Regions from separate parts of the Streptomyces sp. NPDC052040 genome, predicted to be linked through region 3. Evidence: riboswitches for the same ligand, from Rfam matches in the RefSeq annotation. Region 3 holds a riboswitch; each other region holds the start of a gene.

Region 1 (7,390 bases), on a different contig from region 3:
CGACCCTGCCGTCCTCGCCGAGGATCTCGGTGGGCGACTCGAAGAAGTGCAGGAACAGCTTGTGCGGGCGGTCGCCGACATCCCGGATGGCCCAGTTCTCCAGCGTCTTGGCGACCATGTCGGCCTGCTTGTTGCCGCGCCGCGTGGCGATCGAGCCCTCGTCGTAGTCGATGTCCTCCGGGTCGACGATGACCTCGATGCTGGGGGAGTGGTCCAGCTCCCGCAGCTCCATGGGGCTGAACTTCGCCTGCGCCGGGCCGCGGCGGCCGAAGACATGGATCTCCAGGGCCTTGTTCGCCTGGAGACCGTCGTAGACGTTCGGCGGGATCTCGGTGGGCAGCAGCTCGTCCGCGGTCTTGGCCAGGACACGGGCCACGTCGAGCGCGACATTGCCCACGCCGAGTACGGCGACCTTCTCGGCCGTGAGGGGCCAGGTGCGCGGCACGTCCGGGTGTCCGTCGTACCAGGAGACGAAGTCGGCGGCGCCGTAGGAGCCGTCCAGCTCGATGCCGGGGATGTCCAGGGCCCGGTCGGCCGTCGCGCCCGTCGAGAAGATCACGGCGTCGTAGAACGAGCGCAGATCGTCCAGGCTGATGTCGGACGGGTAGTCGACATTGCCGAAGAGACGGATCTGCGGCTTGTCGAGCACCTGGTGCAGCGCCGTGATGATGCCCTTGATCCGCGGGTGGTCCGGCGCGACGCCGTAGCGTATGAGGCCGAACGGGGCCGGCATTCGCTCGAAGATGTCGATGGAGACACCGGGCTCGGCGGCCACATCGGACTTCAGCAGGGCGTCGGCGGCGTAGATCCCGGCGGGGCCGGCTCCGACGATGGCTACCCGCAGGGGGCGCGGCATGTTCAGGTTCCCTTCGAGCGATGACACAACGGCTCGCCGAAACCCTAAACTAAGGCGAACCTTACCTGGTACGCGGGTCCCCTCTATGAGGTCATAAAGCCGCCTTGGGGGTTATGGGGCCCCGGATCTACGCCGCCGCCGGCCCCTCCGGCGCGTCCGTGCGGCCCAGTGCGCGGTCGAAGACGGTCAGCAGCAGGGAGAGCACCCCGGCGCCGAGCATGATCCAGGCGAGCCGGTGCATACCGCCGGTGTCGGCGCGCTGCCCGAAGGACGCGGCGGTCGCCGAGGAGGCGACCATCGAGCCGAGGTAGGCGAAGGTGCGCAGCAGCCCGGCCGAGGAGGCGATGCGCTCGGGATCGGCCTGGAAGTAGACGGAGTTCTGGAGGGCCAGGTTGTTCAGGCCCTGCGGGACGCCGAAGACCAGGGCGACCAGCACCAGCAGCCACAGCGGGCTCGTCCCGGTGAGCGTCAGCATCACCAGACAGGCGGCGATCTGCCCGGCCGCGCCGGTCAGCAGCTTCCCGCGGACGCCCCGGCGGCGCCCGGAGACGATCGAGACGCCGATCGCCGTCAGGAACATGGGCATCTGCACCAGCCCGGCGTGGAAGGGCGTCAGACCGTGGCCCTCCTCGGTCCACTGGCTGAAGCCGTAGAGGAAGGCGTAGGCCACGACATAGGCGACCAGCGCACGCCCGTACGTGACCAGGAGCGGTGTGTTGCCGCCGAGCACCCTGAGGTCGATGAAGGGAGTGGCGGCCCGCAGCTCCCGCACCGCGAACGCGGCCCCGGCGACGGCCGCCAGCAGCGCCAGATACCAGTCCCGCGGATGCAGGTTCATCAGGAAGAGCAGCAGCGACACCAGCATCGCGGCGAACAGCCCCATGCCGGGCAGGTCGAGCCGGGAGGACACGCTCCCGGACTCCGAAGAGCCGCCCGTCGCGGCCTGCTTGGGCAGCCGCAGCAGCCCGAGCAGCACGGCCACCGCGGCCAGCGGCACATTCAGCGCGAAGGTGGCGCGCCAGCCGCCCACCGCGATCAGCAGACCGCCCAGCAGCGGGCCGATGACGGCGATGGTCTGGTTGGCGACGGACAGGGCGGTCAGCACCCCGCCGGGGCTGTCCCGCCCGGTGCGCTTCGCCTCGCCGCGCAGCAGGGCCATCGAGGCGGGGTACCCGGCGCAGGTGCCGAAGCCGAGCAGCACGCGCGCGGCGATCAGCACCCCCAGGTTCGGTGCCAGGGTGCCGACGACCCCGGCGACACCGACCAGGCCGGTGCTGAGGAGGAACAGCCTGCGCGGTCCGGAGAGATCGATGAGCCGCCCCACGACCGGCTGCCCGAGCGAGGTGGCCAGATAGAGGGCGGAGACCAGCCACACCGTCTGCGAGGACGGCGCGCCCAGGGCCCTGCCGATGGGGACGAGCGCGACGGAGATGATCGAGGAGTTGACCGGGTTCAGGACCGAGCCCAGCAGCATCGGCGGCAGCAGCCGCCGGTCGAAGCCGGTCCTGTCCGTGGTGCGCGGGGCGTCCGTGGCCGCGTCAGTCATGGGTGAGGCGCTCCAGGACGGCCATGGCGGCGATCACGGTACGGCGTTCCTCCTCCGTGCACCTGTCCTGCAACTGCCCGGCGAGCCATTCCTTCCGGGCCTGCCGCCCCTCCTCCACCCGGCGGTGGCCGTCGGCGGTCAGTGTGATGAGCAGCCGCCGCCCGTCGTCCGGGTCGGGGCTCCGCAGCACCAGCCCCCGCGCGGCGAGCGAGGCGACCGTCGCGGTCATCGACTGGTGCCGCACCCCTTCCTCGGCGGCCAGCTCGCTCGCCGTGACGCCCGCCCTGCCGGACAGCCGGGCCAGCAGGGATTCCTGGCTCAGGGTGATGTCCTCGGTCTCGGAGGCCTTCAGGATGCGGCGCCGCAGCCGGCCGACGACCGTGCGGACCTCGCGTGAGGCCCGGACCGCCGAAGGCGACAGGTTCGGGTTTCCGTTCATGCCCGCCACCGTAATGAGTACAGCCTTGGCTGTACAGCCAACCCTGTACATCAGGACGCGCGTGTACCCCTTGGCGCAGGGATGGCGCCGGGCGCCAACGGGTGCTACTGGGCGCTACCGGGCTTCCGGGGCGAGCATCAGCATCGTGGCGTCGTCGCACACGGTGCCGCAGAAGCGGATCAGGTCCTCCCAGACCCGCTCGGCCGTCCTGCTGTCGTTGTCATCGGTGAACCGGGGGAGCCGGTCGACCAGGGGATAGAAGGTCCCCGAGTCGTCCCGGGCCTCCCAGATCCCGTCCGACGCCAGAAACAGCCGGTCGCCGCGCTCCAGCTGCCAGGTGACCTGGTCGTAGGTGCCTCCCTCGGCCAGCCCCAGGCCGAGCGGTGTGCCGGAGGGCACCTCCAGCTCGGTGGCCTTGCCGTCGTGGAGCAGTACGGGGGCGGGGCTGCCGCAGGCGATGATGCGCACGGTCCGGCCGTCGGGGGTGAACTCCAGCAGTACGGCCGTGGCGAACAGCTCCGCGAGCCGGGCGTTCCCGGAGTCCACGAGCAGCCGGCGGTCCAGGCGGGAGGCAACCGCCGGAAGGTCGGGCTGGTCGAGCACCGCCTCCCGGAAGGCCCCGAGCAGCGAGGCGACGGTGGCGATCGCGGACAGGCCGTGCCCCTGCACATCGCCCATCACCGCCCGCACCCCGGTGGGCCCTCTGCGCACGTCGAAGAAGTCGCCGCCCACCAGCGTCCCGCGCTGGGCCGCCCGGTACAGGCCGGTGCAGCGCACCGGGCCCACCCGTTCGGGCAGCGGCGGCACCAGCGCCTTCTGGGCCGCTTCGGCGACCGTGCGTTCGACGTTCAGCTGGGCGTCGCGATGACTGCGCACATAGGAGACGAAGACGCTCAGCAGTGCCACGAAGGCGATGGTGAGCAGGTCCGTGCTGCCCGGCCGGTCCAGATGGAAGGCGCGGGTGTGCTGGAGGGCGATCACCAGGATGCCGAGTACGGCGGTGGCGGCAGGGCCGTAGGACAGCACGGCCAGCGGCGGGATCGCGCCGAGCAGGAAGCCGATGTCCAGCGGTGAGGGTGCGATCAGGCTGACGGCCGCCACGACGGCCAGCAGGAACACCGGCAGCACCTTCACCCACCGAGGGGGTGGCGCACCGCTCAGCCAGCCTCGGTCGTCCTTCCGGCGGGCCCGTATGGCACCCAGGCTTCTCACATCCCCTACGCTCCTACGCCGGGCCGCCCGCCGCAATGCCGGGGGCGGCCGCGGGATTCCGTCCGAATGCGCTGGTGGGGAGGCCCGGACGACGGGCCGGGCGGGGGCCCTGGGGGCGTTGGTCCGGGAGGGCGGACGGACCGGGTGCGTCCGCCCTCCGGCGCGCAGGTCACGCGGGGCGCATCACACCCCGGACCGCCGCCCCGCCCGCCGACACCAAGGGGTCCTCGCGGATGAAGGCGCCCGGACCCGGTGCGTGGATCATCATGCCGTTGCCGGTGCAGATCCCGACATGGCCCGCGTCCGGGGCGAAGAACACCAGGTCCCCGGGCCGGATGTCGGTCAGGGCGACCGGCGTACCCACCCCCGACTGCTCGGCGGCCGTCCGCGGAAGGGTCACCCCGGCGGCCCGCCAGGCGGCCTGGGCGAGCCCGGCGGCGTCGTAGGCGTCGGGTCCGCTCGTGCCCCACAGACACGGCCGCCCGATCTGCGCCCGGGCGAAGGCGACGGCCTCCGCGGACTTCGTCCCGTACCCGGGCTCCCGCGTCCCGTCGACGCCGAGCCCGGTGCCGAGCCCGGCGCCGGGGACGGGCAGCGGGGCGGTGAGTGGCGCATCGACGGCCAGTGGTGCATCGACGGCGGGAAGCGGCTGCGTGACGACCGGCGGTGCCTCCATGACCAGGGACGGCGGAGCGTCGATGAGCGGGGAGAACGCGCCCATGGGTGAGGCGGTTTCCATGGGCAGAGGGGCGGCTTCCGCGGGCAGGGGGAAGGCCCCTACGGGCGGTACGAACGCTTCCGCGGGCAGGGGGAAGGCTCCGACGGGTGGTGCGAACGCTTCCGCAGGGAGAGGGAAGGCTTCCGCGGGCAGCGGGAAGGCGCCGACGGGCGGGGAGAGAGCTTCCGCGGGCAGCGGGAAGGCGTCTACGGGCGGTGTGAACGCTTCGACCGGCAGGGGGAAGGCTCCGACGGGCGGTGCGAATGCTTCCACCGGGAAGGAGGGGGCTCCGACGGGCGGTGCGAACGCCTCCATGGCCGGTGCGAACGCTTCGACGGCGGACAGTGGCTGAGGAGCCGTCAGCGGATCTGCGGTGAGGAGGGCCGACGGCAGGACGGCGGTCAGGTCCGTGCCGAGGGACAGTGCCGGGACCTCCGCGGTGAGGGCGGGCGGCTGCTGCGGCTGCCATCCGGGCTCGGCGGCCCCGGACCCGATCGCCAGGGGTGCCACCGCGGGCCGCGCCGAGTGCCGGGCCAGCAGATCACGGGCCGCCGCCAGTTTCCGACGACTGCGTGCCTTGGCGGAGCCCGGGTCGGAGGCGGGGGTGGAGGAGGCGGACGGTACGGGTCCGGCCTTGGGCGTGGGCAGGCCCCGGGGCGTGTCGAGCCGTGCCTCCGGAACCGCCGGGAGGGCGGCCACCGGTGCCGCGGGCAACTCGGGCACGGATCGGGCGGGCAACTCGGCCACCGGTCCGGCGGGCAGTTCGGCGGGCGGGCGCGGGGCGGTCAGTTCGCGGACGGGGAAGTCCGGCTCCGGTGTACCGCTCAGGACCAGATCGGTTCCCGGACGGCCCGGCACCGACGACGGCCGGGGCGGGAGCTCCGGGGTACGGGTGCGGGGCAGCGCGGCCGGAACGGTGGGCCCCAGCCGCAGACGCGCCGCGTCGAACCACTGCCGGGCCACCGTGTCGAGAGCGGGATCGGTCCGGCGGCCCGCCCTGTCGGGCCCGGGCTCGCCGCGCCGCTGCGCTCCCGTCGCCACCGCGCGGGTCGCGTTGAAGGTCCCGCTGTCGGTCTCCGCCCGGTCGTACAGATCGCGGATCCGCTGCCGGACCTCGTCGCGGCTCGGCCCGTCGTCCTCGGAGAACCTGTGCGTGCCGGGGAGGTCGAGACCTCCGGTGCCCGGGGTTCGCTCCGGCGCCATGGGGTTGTGCTCCTTCCGTGCTCCGCCTACCGGGTTAGCTGTCGGGTTCGGGCGGACGGATCCGGAAGGTGTGCCCTACGGCCCTTGCCCCGTCGGGCAGTTGGGCCGATTCACCCCGTGGTGGTTGGGTCCCCGGTTCCGGTGGCATTCGGGGTGCACCGGATTCGGCCAGGGCTCTGCGACCCGGCGGGGTTCGCCGGAGGGAGTCGCGTGGCCCAGCCGTCAACCTAGCCAACTTGTGTGTCTGGCGTGAAGATTGAGGTGCGTTATGTCCGATACCTCTGTGTGATTTTCGTCCGGGCGTTCCGGTGGCGCCGTCTCCGCCCGGGTCGCCGTCGGGGAATCCGCCCGCCGGACGCGCGTGTCTGATATTCCGTCATTCGACCGCTTCCGCATGATGGGTCCGGTGCCGCGGCACAACACGTCGGAGCGATCAGGAGGGTCGGCCCATGCGACGCTGGTCCAAGGCGGACGACCCCGAGGCCCGGGCGCGCATCGCCGACCGCCGGGCGCGCGCCGACTACACCGGCGGTGTCTACGGCTCCCTGCTCGCCGCCTCGGTGGTGGTCGGCGCCGGTACCCACGGCCCCCTGCCGCGGACGGAACTGATCGTGCTGGTGCTGAGCACCGGGGTGGTGTTCTGGATCGCGCATGTGCATGCCCAGTTGTTCGGCGCGCTGCTGGCGCAGCCGCGCCTGGACCGCGGGACCGTCCTGCGGGTCTGCCGAGACGAGTGGCCGATCGTCAAGGCCGCCGTCCCGCCCGCCGCCGCGGTCGCCGTCAGCCCGCTGCTGCACCTGGATCTGCGGGGCTCGATCTGGCTGGCGGTCGCGGTCGCCGTGGCCGGGCAGATGGGCTGGTCGGTGGCCGCCGCCCGCCGCGCCGGTGCGTCCTGGCAGCTGGTGGTGGTCTCCGCCGTGGTCAATCTGCTCCTCGGCCTGCTCATCATCGCCTTCAAGATCGCGCTCAAGGACTGAGGCACCCGGCGCGGCCTCACCTGCCCCAGGTGAGGCGCGGGGACCTCCCGGGACGGACCATCACCAGAACAGGCGCGCCGCGCCCGGTGCCGCGCCCTCCGCGGGAGACAGCCCATGCGCTACGAGATCCGGGTCGACGGGCAGCTGTCGCAGACGCTGGCCCAGGCCTTTCCCGAGCTGGACCATGTGACGATGTCCGGCCAGACCGTCCTGTTCGGCCCCGTCCTCGACGAGGACCATGTCTACGACCTGCTGGTCCGCTTCCAGTCGCTCGGACTGCACGTCGTGGAACTGCGTCGCCTTCCCGACCGGCCGTGACCGCGAGCACGAGCGGGACCGCCACCGGCGGGCCTCACCCGTCGCGGGTGGTGCCGGACGCGGACCGGGTGTCCTACGCCTGGTTCTGCGGCCGGTGGCGGAAGCCGTCGGCGTGGATGAT
Region 2 (7,390 bases), on a different contig from region 3:
CCTCGACCGAGACGGAGCCCGAGTCGGCGAGGAACACATGCTCAAGACCGTCCGGAGACATGTCGACAAGGAGCTTCGCCAGCCGGACGGCGGGCTCATGGGTGAGCCCGCCGAACATCACATGGCTCATCCGCCCCAGCTGCGCGCGGACGGCCTCGTTGAGCACCGGGTGGTTGTAGCCGTGGATCGCCGACCACCAGGACGACATCCCGTCGACGAGTTCCCCGGAGCCGTCCGCCGGGCGCAGCCGCACCCCGCTCGCCGACTCCACGACGAGCGGCTCCTGCCGCCCCGGCATCGGGCCGTACGGATGCCAGACGTGCTGCCGGTCCAGTGCCAGCAGCTCGTCCACGGGCAGATCAGGCATTGGGCGCGAGATCCGTTCCGGCGCCGCGGCGGCGCACCGCCACCAGATCCGTACGGGCCCCGCCCGCCCCCGGCACGGCAGCTTCTCCGGGGGCCTCGGCCTCCGCGTGCGACCCGCACCCGGCGCCCTCGTGGGACCCGCACACACCGCCTCCGTACGACCCGCACCCGCCGTCCTCCGTGGAGCCGGAACCGGAGCCGCAGCCGGTGTCCCCGTGCGACCCGCAGCCCCCCGCGGTCCGGTGGCCGGGCAGCGTCACCTGGTCCGTGCCCTCCACCTCGAAACCGGCGTCGGCGACCATCTCCAGATCGGCCTTGCCCGCCTGGCCCTCGCTGGTCAGGTAGTCGCCGAGGAAGATGGAGTTGGCCAGATGCAGGGCCAGCGGCTGCATCGAGCGCAGATGCACCTCGCGTCCGCCCGCGATCCGCACCTCGACGTCCGGGCACACAAAGCGGACCATGGCCAGGATCCGCAGGCAGCGCTGCGGCGTCAGGTTCCACTCCTTGGCGAGCGGGGTCCCCTCGAAGGGGATCAGGAAGTTCACCGGTACGGAGTCCGGGTCCAGCTCCCGCAGCGAGAAGACGACGTCCACCAGGTCCTCGTCGCTCTCGCCCATGCCCGCGATCAGCCCCGAGCAGGCCGAGAGCCCGGCGGCATGCGCCTTGTTCACCGTGTCCACCCGGTCGGCGTAGGTGTGGGTGGTGGTGATGTCCCCGTAGGTCGCCTCGGAGGTGTTGAGATTGTGGTTGTAGGCGTCGGCGCCCGCGTCGCGCAGCCGCTCGGCCTGGCCGTCGGAGAGCAGACCGAGGCAGGCGCACACCTCGACGTCCTCGTTCTGCTCCTTGATGGCCTTGATGGTGTCGGAGACCCGGTCCACGTCCCTGTCGGTGGGCCCGCGGCCGCTCGCCACCAGGCAGACCCGCTTGGCGCCGCCCGCGACCCCCGCCGCCGCGGCCTCGGAGGCCTGGTCGGGCTTGAGCCAGGTGTACTTGAGGATGCCGGCCGTCGAACCGAGCCGCTGGGAGCAGTAGGAGCAGTCCTCGGGGCACAGGCCGGACTTCAGGTTGACGAGATAGTTGAGTTTCACCCGTCGGCCGAACCAGTGGCGGCGCACCTTGCCGGCCGCGGCCACCACATCGAGCACGTCGTCGTCGGAAGTGGCGAGGACGGCCAGGGCCTCCTCGCGGGTCGGCAGCTCGCGCCGCAACCCCTTGTCCACCAGCGTGTTCAGCAGGTCCATGAGAGCCGATCCTGTCCTACGGGACCGTCCCCGGCCAAGGAGGGAGTGCACAACAGACCCGGCTCGACGTGTGGGTATTGCCACATCCTGGCCCGCTGGCCGTCCCGCTAGTGTCTGTGCACTGCCTACAAATGCCCCGGAGGAGCCATGGCGTTCGGCTGGATCGACGAACAGGCGCGGGCGCGCCGCCGGGCCGGGCTCGTCCGGACGCTGCGCCCCCGTGCCGCCGACTCCCCGCTGCTCGATCTGGCCGGCAACGACTACCTGGGGCTGGCCCGCCATCAGGAGGTCACCGAGGCCGCCGCGGCGGCGGCCCGCCGGTGGGGCGGCGGTGCGACGGGTTCCCGGCTGGTCAGCGGGACGACCGCGCTCCACGCCGAACTGGAACGCGAACTGGCCGACTTCTGCGGCTTCGAGGCGGCGCTCGTCTTCTCCTCCGGATACGCGGCCAACCTGGCGGCGGTCACCGCGCTCGCGCCGCACGGCTCCCTGATCGTCTCGGACGCGGGCAACCACGCCTCGCTCATCGACGGCTGCCGTCTCGCCCGGGGTACCACCGAGGTCGTCGCGCACGCCGACCCCGAGGCCGTCCGCAAGGCGCTGGCCACCCATCGGGGACCCGCCGTGGTCGTCTCCGACACGGTGTTCTCGGTGGACGGCGACGCGGCCCCGCTGGCGGGTCTCGCGCAGGCCGCACGGGAGTACGGCGCCGGACTGGTCGTCGACGACGCCCATGGCCTGGGCCTGCTGGGGAGCGGGGGGCGGGGCGCCGCGCAGGCGGCCGGACTCGCGGGCGCGCCGGACGTGGTGGCGACCGTGACGCTGTCCAAGTCGCTGGGCAGCCAGGGCGGAGCGGTCCTCGGCCCGGCCCGGGTGATCGACCATCTGGTCAACGCGGCCCGTACGTTCATCTTCGACACCGGGCTGGCCCCGGCCGCGGCGGGTGCGGCACTCGCGGCGCTGCGCCTGCTGCGCCGCGAGCCGGAACGAGCGGCGCGGGCCCGCACGGTGGCCACGGCCCTGTACGCCCGCCTCACGGCCGAGGGCCATGAGGCGGTGCGTCCGGACGCCGCCGTGGTCTCCGTACGGGCGCCCGCTCCCGACCTGGCGGTGCGCTGGGCGGCGGACTGCCGGGCGGCGGGGATCGCCGTCGGCTGCTTCCGTCCGCCGTCGGTGCCCGACGGCATCTCACGGCTGCGGCTGACCGCCCGTGCGGATCTCACCGACGAGCAGATCGGGCATGCCGTGCGTGTGATCGGCGAGACGCGACCGTGAGTCGGCGGGACGGCCGTGCGTCGCTGGTCGTACTCGGATGACGGGTGCGAAGGACAGGTGCGGGCGACGTCTGCGGAATTGGCTCAAAAGAGCCGGATTCCCGCGGACATGATCAGATCAGTTCCGTGAGGAACTCCTTCCAGGTATCCGGGCCGAAGAGCAGGGCCGGGCCGTCCACGTTCTTGGAATCGCGCACGGCCACCAGCCCCTGCCAGGGACCGGTGCCCGGACGGGCGGTCTCCACGCAGTTGTTCATGCCCGTACTGCGGCTGCTGCGCAGCCACCGTACGCCGTGCAGAGAAGTGCTGCGGGGGATGTGCCGAGGCGGTGCTGACATGGAGCCTCCTTACGCGTCGCCGGCCAATGCGGCGATGTAATCCAACGAGTCCTCGGGTGAAAGGGCGTGGATCCGAAGGGTGTCGAAGGCCTCGCAGTAGGCCCGGAGGTCTTCTTTCCGTTCGAGGTAGAGGCTACTCGTCAAGTGGTCGAGAACGACGACATCCAGATCGGATCTGCTCGGAAAGGAGAAGACGACGAAAGGCCCGGTGATCCCTATGTGCGCTCCCGCGGTGAACGGCAGCACCTGGAGCCGCACCTGGGGCAGTCCGGCCGCCTCCGCGAGCCTCCGCAGCTGCCGGGTCATGATGTCCGGACCGCCGACCTCCCGGCGCAGCACGGCCTCGTCCAGGACGGCGCTCAGCCGCAGCGGCGGATCCGCGCGCAGCACCTCCTGACGGGCGAGCCGCACCTCCACCAGGGCGTCCAGCTTGGTGTCGTCCAGGGCGGTGCCCACGGCGGCCCGGGTGACCGCCCGGGCGTACTCCGGGGTCTGGAGCAGCCCCGGCACCACCGAGGTCTCCAGCGTGCGGATCGTGCAGGCCTGCGACTCCAGGCTGATGAAGTCGCGGTAGGCCGGGGGCAGCACCCCCCGGTAGGCGTGCCACCAGTTCTGCCGCCCGTCGCCGTCCTCCGAGCCCGCCAGCACCAGCAGCAGTTCGCGCAGCTCGGGGTCGGCCACGGCGTAGGCGTCCAGCAGCAGCCGTACGTCGCCGGGCTTGACCCCGCTGGAACCCGTCTCGATGCGGCTCACCTTCGACTGGTGCCAGCCGACACGCGCGGCAGCCTGTCCGCTCGTGAGACCGGCTCGGGCACGCAGACCACGCAATTCGGCGCCGAGTTTGCGGCGGCGCACCGCTGGTCCGTACTGCATGGCCGACTCCCTGTGCTCCGCGAGCGGCTTTCACGGCGACGGTAGGTGAAGCTCAAGGATGACCCCGGGGGTCGCGGGAATCCGGTCGGTCGTCGGAGAGTTCACCGCTTCGGGCGACAGATATATGCATATCCAGGGGGATGACACCCGGGCGGGCTTCGGTGATGGCAGTCTGACGCGCAGCACCAAGTCCGGGACCGTTCACCGAACCGAACCGCTCCGTGTCGGGCTCCGGTCCCCAGGAAAGGGACGACGTCGCCATGGCAGACCATCAGGAAGCATCCGTCACTCTGCCGAGCGATCCCGCCTCGGTCTCCGCCGCCCGGACATATGTCTCCGACATTCTCATCGAATGGGGGCTGCCGCACGATGCCGAATTCGCCGACGCGATCCGACTGATCGTGTCCGAACTGGCCACCAATGCCGTTCAGCACACGTTCGGGCAGTCGCCGACGTTCACCGTGGACCTCGCGCTGGCGCGGGAGGAGTTACTGCGCATCGGCGTCACGGACAGCCATCCGCGGTTTCCCAAGCGGCTGCCCGCGGCCGTCCAGCAGGACAACGGGCGCGGCATGGCGATCGTGCGGTGTCTGGCCGTCGAGTACGGTGGGTCGCTCAGTGTGCGGCCCACCCGGGAGGGCGGCAAGACGGTCACGATCGAACTGCCGTGGACCGTTCCGGTACGGCCGGCCGCGGCGGCGGGCCAGCCGGATCCCTGAACCGGCCCGGCCGCTGCTACGGCTTCCGGCCGTCCCCCTCGCCCCCGGCCTCCCGCGCCCTGACGAGGGCCCGCAGCACCAGCAGCGGCAGGACGCGCCACAGGCCCAGGCAGACCGCCAGTGTCCCCGCCCCGGCGGCGATGCCCGCGGCGCGGCCCAGCGACACGTCCACCACCAGCAGCACCGAGCCCGTGAAGGCGAGGGCCAGCACCACCATGCCGAGCGCGGCGAGGCGGGAGGAGATCGTGACGATCACGGGCTTGGCGTTCTGCTGGAAGAGCAGCCGGTGCAGCGCGGCCGGGGCCGTGAAGAGGGCCGCCGCCACCACCGACAGCAGCAGGGTGGTGACATAGGTGGCGCGCTGGACGGTGTCCAGGGCCGGAAAGCGCTGGGTGAACGCGAGGGTCAGCAGGAACGCGAAGAGGATCTGCACCCCGGTCTGGGTGACCCGCAGCTCCTGGAGCAGCTCGGCGAAGTTGCGGTCGGCACGCTCCAGCAGCGTCTCGTGGCGTGCCTGCGGGGTGGGTCGGTCGGCCATGGTGAACGAGTAGCCGATCCGGCCCCCTTCACGCCTGTACGGGGTGACGGCCACGCCGGTGCCGTCACCCCGGTCACCGGGTCAGCTCACCCGGCCGTACCAGACGCTCTTGGTCCAGATCCGCTCCAGCCGTACGACGGAACCGCTCTTCGGGGAGTGCCAGATCTTTCCCTTCCCGGCGTAGATGCCGACGTGGTAGACGTTCCGGCCCGAGTGGAAGAACACCAGGTCGCCCGCCTCGCGGTGGGAGGCGGAGACATGGCGGGTCCTGTTGTACTGCCCGGACGCCGTGCGGGGCAGGGTCTTGCCCGCCTGCTTGTAGGCGTAGAGCGTGAGCCCGGAGCAGTCGAAGCGGCGCGGCCCTGCGGCGCCCCACTTGTAGGGCGCCCCCCGCTTGGACGCCGCGATCTGGAGGGCCTTGACCGCCGGGGTGGCGGCCGCCGCCTCGGACGCGGCACCGGGGACCGCGATGCCGCCGCCGACGGCGGCGAGGGTGAGGGCCGAAGCGGTGCCGGCCCGGGTCAGCAGCGACGGGACACGATTGAGCGCAGTCATGCGCAACCCTTCGTCAGCCGCCTGTGAAGGATGACCTGTCGGATTCGGGCTGGCGAAGGTGCCCGGCCGCTCGCGCGGCTTCACCCCAAGGACCGTCCGGATCTCTCCGGGGGCCCGCATTGCTGGGTCCTCCACTCCTGCCGATCCACTCCTGTCGACCGGTCACCCGGGCGGCGGCAGGACTCGGCGTCCGCCCGGATCGCCCCGCCGCGGTGGCGGGGGCTTGTCGTCAGGAAGGGATCTTCACTCAGGGATGTCGGAAAATCACAATGGAATCGGGGATTTGTGGCAATACTCACCACTCACCCATTCGGCTGGACGGCCGTGTGTCCAGGGGCCGTTGGAGGGATCGACGAGTCCCCGGACCTGCGGCGGAGCTCCTCTCCGCGGGGTGCCGTTCCACGCCGGGAGCGTGTCGTCCGGGCTCCCGGACGGAGCAGTGGCTCCGCCGACCGGGGGTACCCCGTTCGGCCCGTTTGTGTCGCGATCCGGGCGGTGGGCCGAGGGCACGGGCCGTCTGCGGCGACCATGACCGTGGCCCGCTCCGTGCGTGACGCCCCGGGCCACCGCCCCTCGGTGACGCCCGTGTCCGCCCGTCTCACCCCCCTTCCGGCGGCACCGCGACCCGGGCCGCGCGGCGTTCGCCGTCCAGGACGCGCAGGGCCCGGGCCAGGGTGGGGCCGTGCATCTGGTGCTCCCCGCGCTGGTGCATGACCGTCAGGGCGTCGCGCAGGGCCGCCGCCTTGGCCGCCAGGGCCTGGGCGGCGCGCAGTCCGCGGTAGGTGTCACCGGAGTGCACCGGGTTGATCCGGCCGAGCAGATCGACGACGTCGAGATAGCGGTCGACCAGCTCGGCCTCGGCCCGGGTGAGCGCGGGCAGCGGGGGCAGTTCGGGAGGCAGCATCGGCGGTTCACCTCGCGCCGGGCGCGATGCGTGACGCCTTGCGGCTCGGAATGATGCCGTCGACCAGTCCGTACGCCACCGCGGCGGGCGCGTCCAGGATCGTGTCCCGTTCGAGGTCGGCGGCGATCCGCTCCGGACTCTGCCCCGTATGGCGGACGAGCAGCTCCTCCAGCCGCCCGCGCATCCGCATCAACTCCTCCGCCTGAAGGGCCAGATCACTGGCCTGCCCGTGCACCGGTTCCGGCAGGGACGGCTGGTGGATCAGCACCCGCGCGCCGGGCAGGGCGAAACGCTTGCCCGGCGCTCCTCCGGCCAGCAGCACCGCGGCCGCGGACGCCGCCTGGCCCAGGCAGACCGTCTCCACCTCGCAGTCGATGTACCGCATCGTGTCGTAGACGGCGGTCATCGCGGTGAGCGAGCCGCCGGGCGAGTTGATGTACAGCGAGATGTCGCGGCCGGGGTCCAGGTACTCCAGATGCATGAACTGCGCGATCACGTCGTTGGCCGCCGTGTCGTCCACCGGGGTCCCCAGGAACACGATCCGCTCGTCGAGCAGCTTGGCGTAGGGGTCGAGGGTCCGGT
Region 3 (7,390 bases):
CACAAGCACGCCCCGCCACGGATTTCCGGCGTGGGGCGGGGCGTACGGGTGGTGCCTACAGGCGCCAGACGCAGTGGAGCGCGAGGGGGCTGCGGCTGTCCTTCGGAGTCCCGACCGGCTGCACCGAGGGTGGCAGTCCTGGCCGCAAAGTCCCGCCCGGGTGGCTGCGTGAGCGATGCGCGAACGGACGGTGAGGCACAAGTCGGCACACGGTGAATCACGCATCCCCGCGCTCCCACTCCGACCTGGGGTCCATCGATGAGCAGGGCGCCGGCATCCGCCGGACTGGAAGGGAAGGCCCTCGCTGCCCGCCTTGGCTGGCAGACCTCGAAGGTCAGTCGCCTTCAGAACGGCAGGCAGCCTCCCCCCCCCGCGGCGATCTCACCGCGTGGGTGTCCGCCATCGACCGACTGGACGTCGAGACCGAACTGCACGGACTGTTGGCTTGCCCGGCCATGAAGCAGCGCAATCGGTCATGGCGACGGCAGCTGGCCGGCGGACACCGCGGCCGTCAGGAGATCGCCGTACGCCAGACCGAGTCCACGTCGATGATCCGGGTTCCGGGGGGCCCGCGCTTGCGCTGTGCCGGGGGTTCGCCGGTCAGCCGGCTGTCAGTTCCGTGAGGGGCAGGGTGTGCTGGGTGTGGATCGCCTTGGCGCGGAGGTAGCGGACGTTCTGGGCCGTGGTGAAGACGCCGGTCGGGACGTGGTGGGTGACGTCGAGGTCGTGGCCGCGGAGTTGGGCCGCCTTGTCGGGGTTGTTGGAGAGCAGGTCCAGGGTGTCGATGCCGAGGGCGCGGAGCATCTGCGCGGCGGCCGTGTAGTCGCGCGCGTCCTCCGGCAGGCCGAGCGCGGCGTTCGCCTCGTAGGTGTCCAGGCCCTGGTCCTGGAGCGCGTAGGCGTCGAGCTTGTTGTAGAGGCCGATGCCGCGGCCCTCCTGACGGAGGTACAGCAGAACGCCGCCCCGGTCCGCGATGCGCTCCACCGCCTCCCGCAGCTGGGGGCCGCAGTCGCAGCGGGCCGAGCCGAAGACGTCTCCGGTCAGGCACTCGGAGTGCAGCCGCACCAGCGGGGGCCGGTCGGCCGGGGGTTCGCCGAGGATCACGGCGACATGCTCCTGGCCGTCGGTGAGGCCGTGGAAGGTGACCAGGTCGGCGGTGACCGTGTAGCCGTCGCCGAAGCGGAGGGGGACCGTCACGCGGGTGCGCACGGTGGCGGCGGAGGGGCCGGTGGGGGCGGGGAGTCCGGTGGCGGTCGGGTCGCCGCTGTCCTGGGGTGCGATGGCGTCGCCTGGGTCGCGCATGTCTGTCGTCCTCTCCGGGCCGGCGGGTTGCGGGGCAGGGTGTGGGCCCCTTGCTTCAGATTTGAAGCACAACCTCGGGCGGAGAGCTTAGCCCATGCTTTAAACTTCAAGCAACAGGGATTTCGGGAAGCCTGGTGAGGGGGCCGGTCCGCCGGTCCGCCGGTTGCTCGGGCACTCGGGCACTCGGGCACTTGGGCGCTCGGTCAGTCGGTCGTCGTGGATGAGCGGCGGCGCCAGGGGAGGCAGTCGCCCGCCGATCGTTCCTGGTCGCCCTGGAGCGCCTCCGTGATCCGGGTGCAGATCGCTTCCAGTTGGGCCACCTCTTCGGGTGCGAGATGGTCGAAGACGGCGGCCCGTACCGTTTCGACATGGCCCGGCGCCGTGCGTTCCAGGAGCGCCAGGCCCTCGTCGGTGAGGACCGCCGTACTGCCGCGCCGGTCGGTGGGGCAGCCCTCCCGGCGGACCGCGCCGTCCCGCTCCAGGCGGGTGACGGCGTAGGTGAGGCGGCTGCGGGTGATCTTCAGGGTCCGGGCGAGGTCCGTCATCCGCATCCGGTGGCCGGGCGCGTCGGAGAGGTTGGCGAGGACGGAGTAGTACAGGTGCGGCATCCCGGCCTCGCGCTGGAGCTGCCGGTCGACGGCGTCCTCCAGGAGCCAGGACGCGGCGAGGTACGAGCGCCAGGCGCGCTGTTCCTCGGGGGTGAGCCAGCGAGTGGTCATGGCCCCAGTGTAGTTATTGTTTAAAAGTTGAACCAAGGGTGCGGGGGTGGATGCCCGCCGGATCTCGACCTTCGGGCCCGCCCGGGCGCATCCTGGCCCCACGGCACGCCCGGCCCCGTGACCACCTTGCCCGCCCCCGGCCCTCATCGATCCCCTGGAGTGCACCCCCATGGCCCACCCCTACGTCCTGTTGTCCGCCGCCGTCTCCCTCGACGGCTTCCTGGACGACACCGGCCCCGAGCGGCTCCTGCTGTCCGGACCGGAGGACTTCGACCGGGTCGACGAGGTACGGGCGGGCAGCGACGCGATCCTCGTCGGTGCGGGCACGCTCCGCACCGACAACCCGCGGCTGCTGGTCTACTCCGAGGAGCGGCGCGCGGCCCGGGTGGCCGCGGGGCAGCCGGTATACCCCCTGAAGGTCGCGGTCAGCGCCTCCGGAGACCTCGATCCGGACGCCCGCTTCTGGCACACCGGGGGCGCGAAGGTGCTCTACACCACGGACAAGGGCGCGGAGCGGCTGGGCGGTCTGCTGCCCGCGGACGTGGCGGTGGTCGCGCTCGGCCTCGAGGTGGAGTGGGCCGCCGTGCTCTCCCATCTGGGTGAGGTGCGGGGCGTGCGCAGACTGATGGTCGAGGGCGGCGGCCGGGTGCACACCCAGCTGCTGCAACAAGGGCTCGCGGACGAACTCCAGCTGGTGCTCGCCCCGCTGATCGTGGGGCAGCCCGACGCGCCGCGGATGTTCGGGCCGGGGGCGTACCCGCCGGGCCGGATGCGGCTGGTGGAGACGCGGCCGGTGGGGGACGTCGTCCTGATGCGCTACGTGCCCACCGCACCCGGCAGCGGCCGCTCGGCCTCCGCCGCGGACCGGCGGTGGCTGGCGGCGGCCTGCGAACTGGCGGCGCAGTGCCCGCCCTCCGCCACGGCCTTCAGCGTCGGGGCGGTGATCGTCGCGGCCGACGGTACGGAGCTGGCGCGGGCGCACTCCCGGGAGGGCGGGGACCCGGTGGTGCACGCGGAGGAAGCGGCCCTGGCGAAGCTGGACCCGGCGGATCCGCGCCTGGCCACCGCCACGGTCTACAGCAGCCTGGAGCCCTGCGCCCGCCGGTCCTCCCGGCCCGCGCCCTGCGCCCGGCTGATCCTCGACGCCGGGGTACGGCGGGTGGTCACGGCCTGGCGGGAACCGGACACCTTTGTCGCGGCCGCGGACGGGAACGCGCTGCTCACGGCGGCCGGGGTGGATGTGGTGCTGCTGCCTGGGCACGAGGAGGCGGCCAAGGCCCCGAACGCCCATCTGCTGTCCCCGCCCGAGACCCGCTGACGGCTCACGCCCGCCCCTGGCCGTCCCGGTCGCGGCAGGCCGCCGACGGGTCCGGGGCGCCGGTGAAGCTGGGTGGACGTAAACCTGTGTGCTGAGTGTCCCGCGCATGGCGTACACTGGAATCACCGACGCGGGGTGGAGCAGCTCGGTAGCTCGCTGGGCTCATAACCCAGAGGTCGCAGGTTCAAATCCTGTCCCCGCTACTGATGGCAGAGGGCCGGAATCCATAGGATTCCGGCCCTCTGCTTTCTCCCGTGTTCTTCACCCGCTCCTCTTCCTTCCACGCGCGGTTCCTTCCCATCCCCGTCTGCGGGTTTGTGTACGCCGGTCGGCCCACAGCGGTCGCCCCCCGCCCGTCCTGCGGGAAGCCTGGACGGGTGGTGCAGCGAGGAGGCGCGTGGCGGACCGACGCGCCGTGCGACGAACAGAACCGCGGGCCAGGGCCCGGAACTCCGTACAGCGGGACCGGTGTCCCGTACGACCGGACCCTCGTCGGCCCGGCCGTTCCCCCTTTTCCGGGGGAACGAGAACATCACCCGGGAGAGCGGCCCCCAGGGGCCGGGGAACGTCACCCGGGGGAGCGGGAGCGATCCCGCGACCGTTCCGAGGGCGGTGACTGCGGCTGTTCCGCGGGCGGCGACCGCCCCGGCGGGCGGACTGGGGAAGCCGAGGGGACCGGCGAAGCCGAGCTGACCAGGGAAGCCGGGCGGACCGGCGGGGCCGAGTGGGCCGGGGAAGCCGGGCGAACCGGCGGGGCCCAGTGGTCCTATCGGCGGCCCGGTGGCCCCCGGCCTCCCGGCAGCAGTCCCGCCGAGAGTCGGCGGAGTTCGTATGCGCGGGCCTTTCTGCGGGCGCTGCCCGCGCTGCTCATCGGCCTGGGCATCTGCTGCGGGCGGCTGACCCCGTCCGTCTTCCCGGCCGTTCCCCTCTTCACTGCAGCGCCGCTCGTCGCCGCCCCGCTGCACTCCTTGCGCGGCACCGTCGTCACCGGCGCCGCGGCCCTCGCCGCCGTGCTGGCCGTGCATCTCGGGCTCGCGGTGCCGGGGTCCTCCGGGACGGTCACCGAGGCGGTGACCACCGGGGCGGCCGCCGTTCCCGCGGTCCTCATCAACGCGCTCGTCCGTCGCAACGACGCCCGCCTGGCCTCCGCCCGCCGGATCGCCGAGGCCGCCCAGCGCGCCGTACTGCCCGAGCCGCCCGCGCGGATCGGGGGGCTGCGGATCGCCGCCCGGTACGAGGCGGCGCAGGCCGACGCCTGCATCGGCGGCGACCTGTACGCCGTCCAGGACTCCCCGCACGGCGTACGGCTGGTGGTCGGGGACGTACGCGGCAAGGGGACGGGCGCCGTGGCGGCGGTCGCCGTCGTCATCGGCGCCTTCCGGGAGGCCGCGGAGCAGGAGGCGACCCTGGAGGCCGTCGCCCAGCGCCTGGAGCGGGCGCTGTCGCGCGAGGGCATCCGCCGGGAGGGGCACGACGTCCACGAGTGGTTCACCACGGCGGTGCTCGCCGAGATCCCGCACGAGGAGGGCGCCGTCCGCATCGTCAACCGGGGCCACCCCGCACCCCTGCTGCTGTTCCCGGACGGCACCCTGCGCGAACTGGAGGCCCGCGAACCGGCGCTGCCGCTCGGGATGGGCGACCTCGCGCTCGGGCCCGACCGTGCCGAGGAGCGGGACTTCCCGCCCGGCTCGACGCTGCTCTTCCACACCGACGGCGTCTCGGAGGCCCGGGACGCGCGCGGCGAGTTCTACGATCCCGTCGAGCGCCTGGCCGGGCGCGACCTGCCGACTCCCGGCGCCGTACTGACCGCCGTCACCGAGGACGTCGCCCGGCACACCGGCGGCCAGGCCACGGACGACATGGCGCTGCTGGCCGTACGACGGCCGAGCGGTCGTGAGCGGGCCAAGCGCCCCTGCCTGCGGGGGCTTTGTCACGGTGGGTGAGTGATCCGCTCCCGCCGTATAACAACTGACACACCGTCAAAATGAAAGGGGTCGGTGCCGCGCGAACAACTCGCCCTATTTGCACCGTTCCATCCGTGAAAAGCCTGGCCAGAAGCGTTAACGATCTGTCCGAACGGCTTGGAATCCGGGTCCCGCGTCTATTAACGTTCGATAACGCAGCGCGGTCGTCCCAGCCGTCAGCAGAGACGGCTCCGTGCGCATGTGCCGAATCCCGCAAGGGAACCGGGGAACCACCACCTTGGGGTGAATCGCCCGTATACCGCCACGTCTGAACGGCCGGTATACGCGCGTAGGAGACCTTCCTGCTCCGAACCCGTCAGCTAACCCGGTAGGCGAAAGGGAAGGAAAGGAGCGCGCCCACGTGGCGTCCAACCGGCCTGCCGAGAACCTCTTGTTCACCCCGAACGGCACCCAGACCATCGGCTTCGCGTCCCGCACCGACGAGGGCCCCTGGGAGGAGTGGAACCCCACTGAGGATTCCGTCCGTCCCCTCCGCGGTCGGCACCGCGTCAGCAAGCAGCGCGGCGGCGGACTCGCCCGCAGCTCCACCGTTCTCGGCGTCGGCGTGATGGCCGCGGTCGGCGCGGGCGGCATGGCCACCGCGCAGACCGGCAAGCCGCCGGTGTCCATCTCCCTGCCCGACCTCTCCACCGTCACCGACTCGGCCAAGGCGCTCATCGGCGAGGACACCGGCACCCCCAAGGGCTCCGCCACCGCCCTCAGCACCGCCGGTGTCAGCACCGCCGACGCTGCCACGGGCAGCAGGGACGCGGGCGAGGCACTGCGCAGCCGGATCATGCGGCAGGCCGAGTCCCAGCAGGACCGGACGGCCGCGGCAGCCGCCCAGGCCGCCGAGGACGCCGCCGCGAAGAAGGCCGCCGACGCCGCCGCCAAGGCCCAGGACGCCGCCACGGCCAAGGCGGCCGCCGACAAGAAGGCCGCGGACGCGGCGGCCAAGCAGAAGGCCGAGGCCGCCCGGCTGGCGGACCTGGCCAAGCAGTACACGCTGCCCACCTCCTCGTACACCCTGACCTCGCGCTTCGGCGACGCCGGGTCCCTGTGGTCCTCCGGCTACCACACCGGCCTCGACTTCGCCGCGCCCACGGGCACCCTCATCAAGGCCATCCACAGCGGCACCGTCACCCAGGCGGGATGGGCGGGCGCCTACGGCTACCGCACGGTCCTCACCCTGGACGACGGCACCGAGCTGTGGTTCTGCCACCAGTCGTCGATCAGTGTCACCGCCGGTCAGAAGGTGTCCACGGGCGATGTCATCGGCCGCGTGGGCGCGACCGGCAATGTCACCGGGCCGCACCTGCACCTGGAGGTCCACCCGGACGGCGGCAGCGCGATCGACCCGATGGCGTGGCTCCAGGCCAGAGGCATCAACCCCTGACGCCCTGCCCGGCTCTCCCGCGTCCGTGCCTGTGCCCCGCGGCGCGGCGCGCGTCATCCTCCTGATCTCCTGAGACGAACGCGATCTCCTGAGACGAACGCGATCTCCTGAGACGAACTCCGGCGGCCCTGGCGACAACCCCCCGACGCCAGGGCCGTCGGTCTGCCGCAGCGACGGCCGGGCGGCTCACCGGCGCGGGGGCTCCGGCGGCCTTCGGTGGGCTCCGGCTCTCCGTTCAGCCGAACAGCCGCCGTTCAGCCGAACGGCCGCCGATCGGAATAAGCGCTTCCAGGGTGTGCGCTGAACTGTTGCATGACTGCTCTACGCAAGCTCGGCTCCTCGGACCTCGAGGTCTTCCCCCTCTCCCTCGGCGGCAATGTCTTCGGCTGGACCGCCGACACGGCGCAGTCCTTCGCCGTACTCGACGCCTACACGGCGGCCGGCGGCAACTTCGTCGACACGGCCGACGCCTACTCGGCGTGGGTGCCCGGAAACAAGGGCGGCGAGTCCGAGACCGTCATCGGACAGTGGCTCGCGGCGCGCGGCAACCGTTCCGACGTGATCATCGCGACCAAGGTCAGCCAGCACCCCGACTACAAGGGGCTGCGGTCCGCCACCATCAAGGCCGCCGCCGACGCGTCCCTGCGCCGCCTGGGCACCGACTACATCGACCTCTACTACACCCACTTCG
Region 4 (7,390 bases), on a different contig from region 3:
CGAGCCGAACTTGCCCTTGACCTTGTCGCCGAGGGACCCCATGAAGCCGGAGGCCAGGTCGTTCTTGGACGAGGCGCCCGAGGGCACGCCGCCCTTGGCGCCGGTGTCGAGGACGACGATCGAGGTCCAGCCCTCGCCGACGGTCCTGGGGCCGGTGCCACGGGCACCCTTCTCAAGGCCGTTCCCCGGGCCGTGCCCGGCCTTGCCGCCACCGCCCTGGGACGGCGCCGTGCCCTGGTGCTTCAGGTCGTCGTCCTGGGTGACCTTGGCGCCCTTGGGCGGGGTGAAGTCGAACGTCGATGCGGACGGCTTGGTGAAGGACACCTGGGTGAAGCCCGCGTCGACGACGGCAGCGCCGCCCGTCGCCGGGGTCAGGGTGAACTTCAGCGGCAGCCCGGTCTTCGCGTCGACCGCGATGCTGATGGCGCCGACGGTCGTACCGGACTGCCTGGGCTTGATGAGCAGCTTGTAGGCGTCCCGGCCCGCGACCTGAGCGGTGCCGTCGACCGTGACCGAGGTGGTCTTGTCGGCGGCCTTCAGGGCCTCCTCGGCCAGGTCCTTCGGGGTGGCCCGCATGTCCTCGGGGGCCGCCTTCGCGCCCTTGTGGTCGCCCGCGCCGGTCGAGTGGTACGCCTCGTTGGAGGCGCTGTCGTACGCCCACACCTGGTCGCCGTTGCGGATGACGCTGTACTCGGCGGCCTTCTCGACGAGGGAGACCTTCTGGCGGTCCTGGCCGTCGGCGGCGACCCGCAGGGTGTGGGTGCCGGACGCCAGTTCCATCAGCTTGGCGCTCGGGTCGGCGGTCGAGCCGCCCTTGCCGCCCGCGCCCTGCCCCAGCGCGCCGGAGGCGAGACCGCCCTCCAGGCCGCCCAGGTCGGGCAGGCCGAGATCGGTGCTGATCTTCACCGTGCCGGACAGCTGCTGGACGTCCGACTTTGCGATCTTCTCGATGAGCTGCTGCGCGCTGATCTTCGGCAGGTCGGGGTCCCCGGATCCGGCGAACGCCGGGACGAGCCCGATCGTCGCGGCCGCCACCCCCACCACCGCAACCGGAACGACGTACCGGGCGGCCGCGCGCCGCCCGTCGCGTACGTCCTCGGCCTCACCCGCGGGCGTGCTGCCTTCGGATTCGTACGGTGCCATGTGTGCCTTACCTCCGTCATCGGCGGCGGCCTGCCATCCATGCCCCGGCCCACCCCTGTGCCGCCATTCTCACCCGAACTCCTGTGAGGTGGTGTCTCCCATCTGACCAAATCGGCGCGGCAGATGCGTCAGACCGCGGGCTCAACTCCGCGTAATCCTGGGGTATGACACCGCGGGCCCGGCACCTGCTCCGACCCGTAGGGGTTCTACGGCGACGCGGGCGCCGGGGGCTCGACGGAGAGGCCGCGCCAGGCACGGAGAGTCACACGCGGAACACGAGGAGCACGCGGTGCGGGAGCGGTCGCGGACCGTGACGGGCCGCCCGCGGCCTCAGCTCACCCGGTGCACCACGACGTCGCACAGCTCCACCAGGGCCGCCTTCGCGTCGCACTCCGGCAGCGGGGCCAGGCCCGCGCGGGCGTCCTCCACATAGCGGACCATGTCGCGGCGCGCCTGCTCCAGGGCCGGGTGGGCCCGCAGCAGCGCGAGGGCCTCGGCGTGCCGGGCGTCATCGGTGAGGTCGGAGTCCAGAAGCGCGCACAGGGCGATGTCCTCGGGCAGCCCCAGGCGCTCCGCCCGCTCACGCAGACGCAGCACGGGGAGGGTGGGGATGCCCTCACGGAGGTCGGTCCCCGGGGTCTTTCCGGACTCGTGCGAGTCCGAGGCGATGTCCAGGACGTCGTCCGCCAGCTGGAACGCCACACCCAGCCGCTCGCCGTACTGGGTGAGCACGTCCACCACCGTTTCATCGGCGCCCGACATCATCGCCCCGAAGCGGCAGGCCACCGCCACCAGCGAGCCGGTCTTGCCGCTCAGGACGTCGAGGTAGTGCTCCACCGGGTCGCGGCCGTCACGGGGGCCCGCGGTCTCCAGGATCTGGCCCGTGACCAGCCGTTCGAACGCCTCCGCCTGGATCCGCACCGCCTCCGGGCCGAGGTCGGCCAGGATGTGCGACGCCCTGGCGAAGAGGAAGTCACCCGTGAGGACCGCGACCGAGTTGCCCCAGCGGGTGTTCGCGCTGTCGACCCCGCGCCGCACCTCGGCCTCGTCCATGACGTCGTCGTGGTAGAGCGTGGCGAGGTGGGTCAGCTCCACGACCACGGCCGAGGGCACGATCCCGGGCGCATACGGGTCGCCGAACTGCGCGGCGAGCATCACGAGCAGCGGCCGGAACCGCTTCCCGCCCGCGCGCACCAGATGCTGGGCCGCCTCCGTGATGAAGGGGACCTCGCTCTTGGTGGCTTCGAGCAACCCTTCCTCGACAGCGGCCAGTCCGGCCTGGACATCGGCCTCCAGAGCCTGGTCCCGCACGCTCAGCCCGAACGGCCCGACGACGGTCACGTGGGGTCTCCTGTCTGCTGACGTCTGCTGACGATCACGGTCGGTCTCAAGGACGGTCACTCGGTCGATGACGCCGCCCGTCGACACGGCTTATCGCGTTTGTCGATCTGTCGTCGCCCTCACTCAAGTCAGCGTATCCGGTCACGTTTCGATCACCGCTAGCGCCCACTGTTCCAGGCCGGGTGGTATCGGATCACGAACGGTATGTTCTTGATCATCTGATACGACCAGACATCCCCTGACATAGCCCATACCCACCCCCTGCGGGCACATGGAGGCCGACGCCCGGATTGCGAGCGGCGCCGGACGCCACCACCACCCCCACGACTGCCCGTCCGGACCCTCCGCACACACGGCCGAAGGTGCGCCCGCCGCCCGGGAAATCACCTTGCCTTCTGTCCGTTTTATCCGTATATGCCACTTACGCGAGTAAGTCCAGCATCAACCCCCGGCGACGGCAGTGACATAGCTCACGTGCGCGACATGGGGGCCATCGCGGCGATGCCATCAACTCCCGCTTTGCTAACGGCAACTTGAGCTTTGCTCAACAAACTGGATCATCGGCCCTATTCCCGCACTTCAAGGTCGATTCGGAAGGACTGTGACTTCAGGGCTTGTTCCCGACATGTGCTGTCGCATACCTTCCCATCGATCCGAGCGGAACGCCGAATCCTGCCGCCGCTCGAGAACCCACCGACCCCGACGGCAGGAGCGGGGGACCCAGGTAAGCCGCCGGTCCGGACACACACGGAACGGCTTGGGGTGAAGCCGCGGCCTCGGCAACGAGGACATGGCCGGGCACCTTTCCGCCCGAACCCGACAGCTCACCTCGCAGGCGCCGGAGAGGAATACGACATGTCCGCTTTCGCACTGCCCGCACGCCGCCGGGACCGTGGCTCCAAGGCCACCCGTCTCACCCGTGCCCTCGCCATCGCGGGGACGGGTGCCGCCGTTCTCGCCATGCCGGTCCTCGGAGCCACCAGCGCTTCCGCCGCACCCGGCGCACCGGCGGCGGCCCCTGCCGCCACCACGTCCACCGTCAGCACCGTGAAGACCCAGGGCACCACCCTCGACAGCTGGATACGCCAGTCGCTCGAGGTCATGGCCCAGCACGGGATCCCCGGTACGTACAACGGCATCTACCGCAATGTGATGCGCGAGTCGTCCGGCAACCCCAGGGCCATCAACCTCTGGGACTCCAACGCCCGCGCGGGCATCCCGTCGAAGGGCCTGCTCCAGGTCATCGACCCGACCTTCGCCACGTACCACGTGCCCGGCACGTCGTACGACCCCTACGACCCGGTGGCCAACATCACCGCCGCGTGCAACTACGCCGCCCACCGGTACGGCTCGATCGACAACGTCAACAGCGCGTACTAGTAGCTCCGCCAGTACTCCGCTGGCACCCCGCTAGTAGTCCCGGCAGTGTCCGACGGACCGCCGGCCGACGCGCTCGGCCGGCGGTCCGTCGTAGCCCTCGCGGCCCTCGCGGCCCTCGCGGCCGAAGAGCCTTTCGAGGACGACGGCGATACCGTCGTCCTCGTTGGACAGGGTGATCTCGTCCGCCACGGCCTTGAGTTCGAGGTGGGCATTGGCCATCGCCACCCCGTACGCGGCCCAGTCGAACATCGGCACATCGTTCGGCATGTCGCCGAAGGCGATGGTGTCCAGCGGGCCGAGGCCCAAGTGGTCGGCGGCCAGGGCGAGCCCCGTCGCCTTGGTGATGCCGCACGGCTGGAGCTCGACCGTGCCGGGCCCGGACATGGTGACCGTCGCGAGGGAACCGACCGCGGCCCGCGCCGCCGTGGCCAACTCGTCGTCCGACAGGGCGTGATGGCGCAGCAGCACCTTGCTGATCGGCTCGCACCACAGGTCGTCGCGCCGCTCGACCCGTACCGCGGGCAGGGTGGGGTGCGGCATCCGGTAACCGGGCTCGATCAGGGTGAGCCCGTCCACTCCGTCCTGGTCCACGGCCGCGTACACCTGCCCCACCTCGGCCTCGATCTTGCCGAGCGCCGTCTCCGCCAACTCCCGGTCCAGGGTGATGGAGAACAGCAGCCGGTTCGCACCGGCGTCGTACACCTGCGCGCCCTGCCCGCACACCGCGAGCCCCGTACTGCCGAGGTCGTCCAGCAGCGGCCGCGTCCTGGGCGCCGGGCGCCCCGTCACGACGAGGTGCTGGGCGCCTGCCGCCATGGCCCGCGCCAGCGCGGCCCTCGACCGGTCGGAGAGCGTGTCGTCGTCACGCAGCAGCGTTCCGTCCAGGTCGGTGGCGATGAGTGCATATGCGAGGGGTGCGGCCATGATCAGAGAATACGGATGGAACGCCCCCGCGACTCGGCGCGAACCGGACGACGTCCGCCGTCCCGCACGCCCCGAACTCCCATGCGCCGAAAACGGAGTTGCCCCACCAGCGCACGGCCCGGCACACCCCGGCACCCTTCCCGAACGACGTACCCCGGCACTCTTCCCGAACCACGTACCCGGGCGCTCATCCCGCACGACGCGCCCCGGCCCCCACCCCGCGACGACGTACCCCGGCACCCCACCCCGCAGGACATCCCGCGGCGCCCTCCCGCCGGACATGTCCCGCCCGTGCCCCGCAGGCCGGTTGGGTGGGGAGGCCGGATGGGTGGGAGGCTCCCACCCGGAGCCTCCCACCCGTACCGTCAGCCGTGTGCCGCCGCCAGATGCCCGGCCAGCCGGGGTGAGGCGAACTCCGTACCGCACACGAAACGCATCACCGGCCCGTACGAGGACGCCGCGGGCAGACCCGTGAAGTACAGGCCCGGCACCGAGGACGCATAGCCCGCGCCGAGCTTCGGCGCGCCCCGGCTCACCGCCAGTCCGGTCCGCAGTTCATGGCCCAGGAAGTCCATCGCCGCGATGTCCACGCGGTATCCGGTCGCGGCGATCACATGGTCCGCCGTGAGTTCCTCCGTGCGGCCGGTGTGCGTCCGCACCGTCAGCACGGGGCTCCCGTCCGGGGCTGCCGCACCGACCACGCGGTCGATCTCGCGCACCTGCACCGTGCTCTGGAAGCGGTCGCGCAGCCACCAGGCGCCGAGCGGTCCGAGGACCCGGCGGACCAGGTAGTGCCGGGTCCCGGCCGGGAGGAACCGGTACGGCTGCGGGTAGTGGCTCAGCGCCCACAGCGACCAGGCGCGCCCGAAGGGCGACTCGGGGCGGAACTTCGGCTGGGCCCACGGCGCCGAACCGAAGGCCACGGTGCCCTGTCCGCGGGCGACCACCCGGACCCGCGCCCCGGCCTCGGCCGCCAGCGCGGCGGTCTCCAGGGCGGACTGCCCCGCCCCGACGACCAGCAGATCCTTGCCGGAGAAGCGGGTGAGGTCATGGTGCTGGGAGCTGTGGGAGACGGGTGCGGTGGGGGCGGGGCCGTCCGGCGCGGCGGCGGCCAGCTCCCGCGGAAGGTGGGCCAGGCCCGACAGACCGGTGGCCACCACCACCGCCCGCGCCGCGAACTGCTCGCCCGAGTCCAGCTTCAGTTCGAAGCCGCCGCCCGGGCGGCGGTCCACGGAGACGACCCGGACCCGCTCCAGCTCGGGCACCAGCTTCTGCTGGAACCACTCGCCGTAGGCGATGAACGTCTCCACCGGGATGATGTCCTCGTCGGTCACCAGCCGGGGTATGCCCGCCGCGTCGCAGTAGTCGGCCAGGGTGTGGCCGCGCTGGGGGGCGTCGAGGTTCGAGGCGGCCGGGGTCGACTTCAGCAGCATGCCCTCGGGCATGTGGTCGCGCCAGCTGACCATGGGTTCGCCGAAGACACGGACCGGGAGACCGCGGGCCCGCAGATGGGCGGCGGTGGACAGACCGAACGGCCCGGCACCGATGACTGCTACAGGTTGAATCACGAAGTCCCTCCCCAAGGACGCATGTGCCTACTTCGTGCTGGAGCCGTACGCGCTGGGCGTACCTGGTGGTTGCGGCCGTACGCGCTAGGGCGTATCCGGCGGCTGCGGCCGTACGCGCGGGGGCGTACGGGTGGTCGAGCCGCGGCGGTTGGTCCGCCACAGCTGATAGAGGTGCTTCGCGCCCGGCCGCACGAAGCGTGCGAGCATCGTGAAGAAGGGCCGCGGGTCGTCGCCCGCGAACCAGGCCAGTTCCGTACCGCTCGCGCGGGCCGGTGCGTGCGGCGTCGTATAGCCGCCGCGCCGGTAGGCGAGCAGGGCCGGCAGGTCGATGTTCTCCACGATGTACCGGTGGCCGGCGCGCTGTTCCCCCTCCGGGACCGGGCGGCCGGTCAGGTCGAGATGCATGGCGCGGACGACGTCCACCCCCGCCTCGTTCTCGAAGAGGCGGAACTGGGCGCCCATCCGCGGGTTGAAGTCGAGCAGTTTGTAGCGTCCGTCGCGGCGGTCGAAGCGCAGATCCAGATCGACGATGCCGGTGAAGCCGATCTGCTTGACGAAACGCGCGGCGAGGTCCGCGAGTTCCGGGTTGTCGACCACATACGCGTTCGCCGTCATGCCTGCGTGCGGCGGCCAGGAGCGGACCTTGACGCCGGTGAACAGGGCGAGCGGGCTGGAGTCCTGGCCGAAGTAGGCGTGCACGATCCAGTCCTCGGCCTCCTCCCGCGGCAGATACTCCTGGAGGATCACTCCGGGGCGCTCGCCCCAGCCGCGGGCCAGCGCGAGCAGGCCCTCGCGGGTGGTGATCCTGGTGGTGCCGTTCACCGCGGGCCGTTCACGGCGTACGAACGCCTCGCGGTTCTTGGCCACCAGCGGGAAACGGGCCTTCTCGGCGAAGCGCACGATGTCCTCGTACGACTGCGGGAAGGCGGCCTGCGGGCTGGGGACTCCGTGTTCCACGCATAGTTCGTGCAGGCCCTGCTTGCTGGCGAGACGGCGCGGAAGCTTGGCGTCCACTTTCGGGAAGAGGAAGGCGC

What was found. A riboswitch is a leader RNA that binds a small molecule or an ion and turns the genes downstream of it on or off. The one in region 3 is predicted to bind cyclic di-AMP.
Region 1: linked by a shared signal. The riboswitch ahead of ACIHAA_RS08835 (NlpC/P60 family protein) and the one ahead of ACIHAA_RS28275 (M23 family metallopeptidase) in region 3 are both predicted to bind cyclic di-AMP.
Region 2: linked by a shared signal. The riboswitch ahead of ACIHAA_RS25055 (C40 family peptidase) and the one ahead of ACIHAA_RS28275 (M23 family metallopeptidase) in region 3 are both predicted to bind cyclic di-AMP.
Region 4: linked by a shared signal. The riboswitch ahead of ACIHAA_RS26755 (transglycosylase SLT domain-containing protein) and the one ahead of ACIHAA_RS28275 (M23 family metallopeptidase) in region 3 are both predicted to bind cyclic di-AMP.

Annotation. Positions count from the first base shown of each region.
Region 1 covers NZ_JBIUBV010000003.1:107,738-115,127, reverse strand. The annotation lists gene ACIHAA_RS08855 (FAD-dependent oxidoreductase) at 1-856, opposite strand, end outside; gene ACIHAA_RS08850 (MFS transporter) at 984-2,402, opposite strand; gene ACIHAA_RS08845 (MarR family winged helix-turn-helix transcriptional regulator) at 2,395-2,841, opposite strand; gene ACIHAA_RS08840 (PP2C family protein-serine/threonine phosphatase) at 2,956-4,053, opposite strand; gene ACIHAA_RS08835 (NlpC/P60 family protein) at 4,223-5,974, opposite strand; cyclic di-AMP (ydaO/yuaA leader) riboswitch at 5,982-6,138, opposite strand; gene ACIHAA_RS08830 (hypothetical protein) at 6,424-6,951, shown strand; gene ACIHAA_RS08825 (hypothetical protein) at 7,066-7,269, shown strand; gene ACIHAA_RS08820 (PP2C family protein-serine/threonine phosphatase) at 7,343-7,390, opposite strand, start outside.
Region 2 covers NZ_JBIUBV010000014.1:170,631-178,020, reverse strand. The annotation lists gene ACIHAA_RS25090 (adenosylmethionine--8-amino-7-oxononanoate transaminase) at 1-367, opposite strand, end outside; gene bioB (biotin synthase BioB) at 360-1,607, opposite strand; gene ACIHAA_RS25080 (8-amino-7-oxononanoate synthase) at 1,755-2,882, shown strand; gene ACIHAA_RS25075 (DUF397 domain-containing protein) at 2,995-3,219, opposite strand; gene ACIHAA_RS25070 (helix-turn-helix domain-containing protein) at 3,229-4,092, opposite strand; gene ACIHAA_RS25065 (ATP-binding protein) at 4,353-4,811, shown strand; gene ACIHAA_RS25060 (DUF6328 family protein) at 4,828-5,349, opposite strand; gene ACIHAA_RS25055 (C40 family peptidase) at 5,431-5,904, opposite strand; cyclic di-AMP (ydaO/yuaA leader) riboswitch at 5,908-6,103, opposite strand; gene ACIHAA_RS25050 (hypothetical protein) at 6,503-6,808, opposite strand; gene ACIHAA_RS25045 (ATP-dependent Clp protease proteolytic subunit) at 6,816-7,390, opposite strand, start outside.
Region 3 covers NZ_JBIUBV010000019.1:94,188-101,577, forward strand. The annotation lists gene ACIHAA_RS28245 (helix-turn-helix domain-containing protein) at 259-459, shown strand; gene ribA (GTP cyclohydrolase II) at 601-1,302, opposite strand; gene ACIHAA_RS28255 (MarR family winged helix-turn-helix transcriptional regulator) at 1,506-2,021, opposite strand; gene ACIHAA_RS28260 (dihydrofolate reductase family protein) at 2,191-3,339, shown strand; tRNA gene ACIHAA_RS28265 (tRNA-Met) at 3,469-3,542, shown strand; gene ACIHAA_RS28270 (PP2C family protein-serine/threonine phosphatase) at 4,029-5,282, shown strand; cyclic di-AMP (ydaO/yuaA leader) riboswitch at 5,496-5,653, shown strand; gene ACIHAA_RS28275 (M23 family metallopeptidase) at 5,665-6,699, shown strand; gene ACIHAA_RS28280 (aldo/keto reductase) at 7,012-7,390, shown strand, end outside.
Region 4 covers NZ_JBIUBV010000017.1:35,298-42,687, forward strand. The annotation lists gene ACIHAA_RS26745 (outer membrane lipoprotein carrier protein LolA) at 1-1,143, opposite strand, end outside; gene ACIHAA_RS26750 (polyprenyl synthetase family protein) at 1,474-2,484, opposite strand; cyclic di-AMP (ydaO/yuaA leader) riboswitch at 3,166-3,335, shown strand; gene ACIHAA_RS26755 (transglycosylase SLT domain-containing protein) at 3,340-3,864, shown strand; gene ACIHAA_RS26760 (HAD family hydrolase) at 3,895-4,788, opposite strand; gene ACIHAA_RS26765 (FAD-dependent oxidoreductase) at 5,154-6,356, opposite strand; gene ACIHAA_RS26770 (ATP-grasp domain-containing protein) at 6,441-7,390, opposite strand, start outside.